DNA from 3 places in the Rhizobium sp. TBD182 genome. Region 1 is predicted to be linked to each of the others. Evidence: predicted binding sites of a transcription regulator. Region 1 holds the regulator's gene; each other region holds the start of a gene.

Region 1 (2,201 bases):
AGACAACGACCCATTCGCATATCCTGTCTGCCTATGACGACGAACTGAAGTTTCTGACGCGCCGCATCGCCGAAATGGGCGGTCTTGCCGAGCAGATGTGCGGTGACGCCGTGCGCGCACTCGTCAATTCCGATGCTGCGCTTGCGCAGAAAGTCATTTCGGACGATACCATTCTCGACCATGCTGAGCGCGAAATTGGCGACAAGGCGATTGTAACCATCGCCAAGCGTCAGCCGATGGCGGCAGACCTTCGCGAGATCATCGGCACCCTGCGTATCGCAGCCGATCTCGAACGCGTCGGCGATCTTGGCAAGAACACGGCCAAGCGCGTTATCGCTGTCGCCGGCACCGGCGTTCCGCGCAAGCTCGCCCGCGGCATCGAGCATCTGTCCGACCTGGCGCTGGTGCAGCTCAAGGAAGTCCTCGACGTCTATTCCACGCGTTCCGCCGAAAAGGCCAATGCGATCCGTGAACGCGACGAGGAAATCGATGCCATGTACACGTCGCTCTTCCGGGAGCTTCTGACCTACATGATGGAAGACCCGCGCAACATCACCACCTGCACGCATCTTCTGTTCTGCGCCAAGAACATCGAGCGTATCGGCGATCATGCGACGAATATCGCAGAGACGATCTATTACATGACCACCGGCAGCCAGCCGGAGGGCGAGCGTCCGAAGGACGACAGTTCCAACACGCTTGGTTCGGTGACCGAGTAACAGACAAGCAGAAGCTTGCGGAGTTCAGCATATGGTGCCCAAGATTGCAGTTGTGGAAGACGAGGAAGCGTTGAGCGTCCTGCTTCGTTACAATCTCGAGGCTGAGGGATACGACGTCGACACGATACCCCGTGGCGATGAGGCGGAAATCAGGCTGCAGGAGCGCATTCCGGATCTTCTCATCCTGGACTGGATGTTGCCCGGTGTCTCCGGTATCGAACTGTGCCGGCGCTTGAGAATGCGGCCGGAAACAGAACGCCTGCCCATCATCATGCTGACGGCGCGTGGCGAAGAGAGCGAACGGGTTCGCGGTCTCGCTACGGGCGCTGACGATTATGTCGTCAAGCCGTTCTCGACGCCGGAACTCATGGCCCGGGTCAAGGCCATGTTGCGTCGGGCCCGTCCCGAGGTTCTGTCGTCGGTGCTCAAATGCGGCGATATCGAACTGGACCGCGAGACCCATCGCGTTCACCGCAAAAGCCGCGAAGTGCGCCTCGGCCCGACGGAATTCCGCTTGCTGGAATTCCTGATGACGTCGCCGGGTCGGGTGTTTTCCCGCTCGCAATTGCTGGATGGCGTCTGGGGTCACGATATCTATGTCGACGAGCGCACTGTCGATGTGCATGTCGGACGTCTGCGCAAGGCCCTGAATTTCTCGCACATGCAGGATGTCATCCGCACGGTGCGTGGTGCGGGATATTCGATGGAAGCCTGAGCGAAGCGGAACCAGATAGTTTCGCTGGCGAAGTAGTGCACCAAAAAATCAGGAAGCCCGAAATCTGAAACGATTTCGGGCTTTTTCTATATGAGTATCCGCCAAACTCGATGCCATTGTCCGTTTTGACCGGAGAAGATCGGCAGCGCGTTGAAATCCGGATTGAGGGGTCACGCCCAATAGTAAGGGGAAAGGGTGCGGCCTGCCATCAAGCCGCCCAGAAAGCCGCTTTATTTTTGTCATAAAAAAACGGGCCCGAAGGCCCGTAATTTTTGAGTGCTGAATGCGTGCCGCAACACTCAAGCCTTGCGGCGCTCGCTCACCGGCTGGTAGGCGAGTTTCGCATGGAACTTGCAATAGGGCGAAGATTCCAGCGCTTCACAACCGCAGAAATGGAAGTCGTCCTTCAGCGGATCGCCAACCGGCCATTTGCAGGTGCGCTCGGTCAGTTCCGTCAGCGTCAGGCGACGGGAAATCGGCGTGACAACGTTCTTGGAAGGAACGTAATCGAGAACCTGCGCGGTCTCGATATCGATCTCCTCGTGCAGCGCCGTTGCCGCGTTCGAACGGGTGAGGATGCGCGCCGGTGCCGCGTTGACGCGACCTGCGAAAGTCGTCGCACGCGATGCAGGGGCAGCGGTGCGCTTCGGCGCGGAGCGTGCCGAAGTCACTGGACCGCCAGCCTTGACGCGTCCCGGCAGATTGAGACGATGGACCTTGCCTATCACGGCATTACGGCTGACGCCGCCCAGCTGCGCTGCAATCTG
Region 2 (2,201 bases), 730 kb from region 1:
GCCGTGCCGCCATTGCCTTTCCCAGATTAATGAAGGCGAAGGAATGCTGATCCTCGCCTACCGGCCCTTCCATTCGCTCCAGCCCTATGCGGAAACGGGGCCAGTCTTTCTTCACGCTGAGGCCTGTGAGCACTATCCGCAGACGGATGCCCTTCCCCCGATGCTTAACAGCCCCGATTATATCGTTCGCGGCTATGGCACTGACGACCGCATCGTCTACGGCACCGGCGCGGTGACGGCGACGGACGAAATCCTTTCACGCGCAGCGCATCTTCTGGAGCGGGCAGACGTCGCTTATGTGCATGTGCGCTCCGCCCGCAACAATTGCTATCAGTGCCGTATCGACACAGCATAATCGCGCGATTACTTGCAATTTTAAGCAAACGGCTAAACGGCTCTCAAACTTTCTACGTCATGATGCAAGCATCGGAAACAATTGATTTGAGTAGCGAAATGACAAACAACCTCAATATGGCGACCCGCACTGCGACCCGTAGCAAGACCCGGATCTACGCGACCGTGCACTATTTCAGCCAGTCGACCCGAGGCCGCGTGGTGGACCTGTCCGCCACCGGCATGGCGCTCGAACTGGACGGACCTTTCGCTGCCGCCAAAGGAAGCCGGGTGAAGGTGCAGAGTGAAGATCTGGGTTTCATCGAGGGTGTCGTGCAATGGCAGCACATGAACCGGCTCGGCCTGCAACTCAAACTTTCCACCAACACGCTGGCACAACTATCGTCTTATTTCCGCTTCTTCCACGAAGAAGTAAAACCGACTCTCGCCCGCTAAGCAGACGTTTCCGACAAGGGGAATGCGCAGATCGGACATAGCGCATTCCCGAAGCGGGCCATGCGCGGCAAAAAATTTATCAAACGGTTGAAAACTGGCCCGTCCGTCACGGGCTTGTCATTTTGATGATGGACTCCTCGGGGATTGCTTCTACCTTGTCGTTTTCCTGACAGAGCAAGCTTCATACGAAGGAGTTCCCATGTCGTCGCTTCTCGCTCTCCACCCCATCACTCGCCGTTCGCTTCTGGGTGGCATCGCCGCCTCTTCGGCTCTGGTGCTGTTGCATCCCTTCGCCGCGCGCGCCGCAGCCAACCAGGCGCATCTGCGCATCATGGAAACGACTGACATCCACGTTCACGTCTTTCCCTATGATTATTACGCCGACAAACCGAACGACACGATGGGTCTGGCGCGCACCGCTTCGATCATCGGCGCCATCCGTGCCGAGGCCGGAAACTCGATGCTGGTGGATAATGGCGACTTCCTGCAGGGCAATCCGCTCGGCGATTACATCGCCTATGAGCGCGGCATGAAGGCCGGCGACAAGCATCCCGTCATCAACGCCATGAATGTCCTTGGCTATGATTGTGGCACGCTTGGCAACCACGAATTCAATTACGGCCTCGACTATATGTCCAATACACTGGCGGGCGCCGGTTTCCCTTATGTATGCGCCAACCTCACCAAGGGTCAGTTGGCTTCCGATCCCAAGCAGGATGAGCTGTTCTTCAAGCCTTACGTCATCCTCGAGAAACAGATCCGCGATGGTGCAGGCGTAACCAGCCCGGTCAAGGTCGGTATCATCGGTTTCGTGCCGCCGCAGATCATGATGTGGGATTCCAAGAATCTGGAGGGCAAGGCCCAGACGCGCGATATCGTCGAGGCGGCTAAAGCCTGGGTTCCGGTCATGAAGGAAGAAGGTGCCGATATCGTCATCGCGCTTTCCCATTCCGGCATCGATGGCAAGGGCCAGACCGATCGCATGGAAAACGCCTCGCTTTATCTGGCGGGCGTGGAAGGTATTGACGCCATCTTCACTGGTCACCAGCATCTGGTCTTCCCCGGTCCGAAGACATGGGACGGCATCGAGGGTGCGGATGCGGTCAAGGGTACGCTGATGGGCAAGCCGGCCGTGATGGCCGGTTTCTGGGGCTCGCATATGGGCCTCATTGACCTTCTGCTCGAAAAGGACGGCAAAAGCTGGAAGATCGTCGATTTCACCTCCGAGGCCCGGCCGATCTACCACCGCGACGACAATCGCAAGGTCGTTGCAGATGTCACGGACAAACCGGAGGTCATAGCCGCCGCCAAGGCAGATCACGAAGCGGCGCTCGCCTATGTGCGTCGCCCGGTCGGCAAGACGTCGGCGCCACTCTATTCCTACTTCGCGCTGGTGGCCGACGACCCGTCCG
Region 3 (2,201 bases), 670 kb from region 1:
TCCCATCTTTCAGGGAAGAGGCATCGGGAAATCACTTCTCCGTTCCGCGGAGCTACACGCTTTGGAATGTGGGATTGGCGAATTGCGCCTTTACACGAATATGCGGATGACGAGGAACATAGCGCTTTACAGCGATTGCGGCTTTGAGGAGTGCGGGCGTCGCCCGCATCCGTCAAGAGAAGGTGAAATCCTCATCGATATGAAAAAGTCGGTTGCATGATTTTGCAACTCTGTCTCACCGTGGCGAGGCTGACGGCCGGCTGGCATTTTTCTTCGAATAACAAACAGACGTTTTCGCCGTTGGGGCACGAATTGTGTCAGTACCAACGCTCGCAAAAGGCTTCGATATCGCTCGACTGAAAGTCGGCAAGCCGTGCCATGATCGTCTCGAATGGCCAGTTCCACCAGGCGATAGAGGCCAGCTTCTCCGCGACGGTTCGCGAAAATCGCTCGCGAATGATCTTCGCGGGGACGCCTCCGACGATTGTATAGGGCGGCACGTCTTTGGTGACGACCGCGCCGGCCGCGAGCACTGCACCGTCTCCAACCTTTACACCTGGCAAGACAATGACCCCGTGGCCGATCCAGACGTCGTGACCGATGATGGCACGTTCCGCCTTGCGCTGATCGAAGAAGGCGTCGTCGCGCACAGCATCCGCAGAGTAATATTCCGGGCAATAGCTGAAACGATGCATGGACGGTCGGTCCATCGGATGGTTCGGTGCGCCTATCCTGACCTCTGCGGCGATGGCGCAGAACTTTCCGATTGTCGCATCACCGACCATGCAGCGGTGTCCAAGATAGGAGTAGTTCCCGAGTTCGACATTGTGCAGGGATGTATCCGCCAGAATTTCGCAGCATTCGCCGAGGCTTGAATCTCTTATGCTTGCTGTCGAATGGATAATGGTCTCTGCGAGCTTGGGGCGATTGAGTTGTGCGGTCGAGTCCATTCCAGTCTCCGGATTTTGGCCTGCTTAACCGGGGATGATGAAGGACATGTGACGTGGGAAAGGCCGAGGGAGCCGGTCGGGCCGGCCATTCCCTCTAAAAATGCAGATTGTGCGTGTTGCATCGCGTGGAGCGAAATCTTGCCTTCACGCAGAGTCTGTCAGTTGCCCGAAACATCCGCTGCGGCATTTTTCTTCTGCCAGTAGTGGTCGGATATGTTTTGAGCGTTCCGAATGATATGACCTGCGATTTCGGGGTCTCCGCCCTCGAATGTGTCCGGGTCGGCCCCGCATAACAGCAGGAAAAGCTGCTGGTGAGCGACGGCGGCGAAATAGTCATGTGGCGGGGGCTGTATTTCCGAGCCAACGGCCTGGAGTTCCTCGGCGGCCTGTTTGCTGGCGCGCTCAAGCGCTGCGTGAATGGTGGCCATCATCGCCGCTTCCGTCCGTTCCAATATATCCTGAACTTGCTGCTCAGCCGGTGTCAGAACCGGGCAACTCTCACTCATCGAACCTCTCTCCTATCGGTGCGCCATTTCGCTCACCGATACTATCGCATGGATTGTGTCGGCTTTGCGGGAAAGACTAGATCGCAGTGTTGAAACTACACTCAATAGCTGATCGCCATGCCGGATTCGGTGGGGCAAAACCACAATCGACTGGCGCGCATGGGCAAACGGGTCAGCAGTGCCCCAGCGCCTTCCTGATACAGGCGCTGAGATAGGCATATTGCAGGGGCGTGGCCCTTGCCATCGCCTCCGTGCGGGTGGCGGGCCTGTCCTCGTAACCGACCGGAATATCGAACTGGGTGAAGGTGAAATCCCAGCGGGTGCCGTTGACGATATTGTAGAAATGGTCGGCGCCGCTAACGACGGTTTTGGCGAGGTCGCCACCGAAAATATCCTGCACCACAAGAGCTGTAACGCCGCCTTGTCCCCTGGCTGGGTTTTCTCTCGACCACAGGCTGCTGGTTTCGAGTGACCAGCTTTTCCTCAGGGCGTAATACAGTCGTTCGGCATTGTCCTGCATGACGGGTCTTTCCTGTTTCGGAACCGGGTTCCGGGTCAGGTTGGGTCGGTACAGTAACGGAGCGCCTCGCTTCCTTTTTCAGGCCGCAGGAACGCTCCGTTCAGTTGAGCTTGCGCCGATGCGCTGACGGTGCCGGAACGAATTCCGGCACTCCTTTCCTCACTTCGCGTCGAGAAGGTCCTTGACTTCCAGCAGGACGAACTCGTTGTCGTCAGCCTTGTCCAG

What was found. The regulator PhoB, encoded in region 1, activates phosphate uptake and scavenging genes when phosphate is short. The targets are predictions, from matches to a motif close to TGTCATNNANCTGTCAT.
Region 2: T18_RS03460 (bifunctional 2',3'-cyclic-nucleotide 2'-phosphodiesterase/3'-nucleotidase) is a predicted target of PhoB. The motif match lies at 894-910, and genes of this name have one in related genera.
Region 3: T18_RS03735 (DapH/DapD/GlmU-related protein) is a predicted target of PhoB. The motif match lies at 988-1,004, and genes of this name have one in related genera.

Annotation. Positions count from the first base shown of each region.
Region 1 is NZ_BDLN01000001.1:1,409,025-1,411,225, reverse strand. It holds gene phoU (phosphate signaling complex protein PhoU) at 1-719, shown strand, start outside; gene phoB (phosphate regulon transcriptional regulator PhoB) at 751-1,434, shown strand; gene T18_RS07070 (GcrA family cell cycle regulator) at 1,734-2,201, opposite strand, start outside.
Region 2 is NZ_BDLN01000001.1:679,506-681,706, forward strand. It holds gene T18_RS03450 (DUF1203 domain-containing protein) at 1-355, shown strand, start outside; gene T18_RS03455 (PilZ domain-containing protein) at 454-789, shown strand; gene T18_RS03460 (bifunctional 2',3'-cyclic-nucleotide 2'-phosphodiesterase/3'-nucleotidase) at 989-2,201, shown strand, end outside.
Region 3 is NZ_BDLN01000001.1:737,741-739,941, reverse strand. It holds gene T18_RS03740 (GNAT family N-acetyltransferase) at 1-220, shown strand, start outside; gene T18_RS03735 (DapH/DapD/GlmU-related protein) at 318-950, opposite strand; gene T18_RS03730 (hypothetical protein) at 1,109-1,456, opposite strand; gene T18_RS03725 (hypothetical protein) at 1,629-1,976, opposite strand; gene T18_RS03720 (esterase-like activity of phytase family protein) at 2,136-2,201, opposite strand, start outside.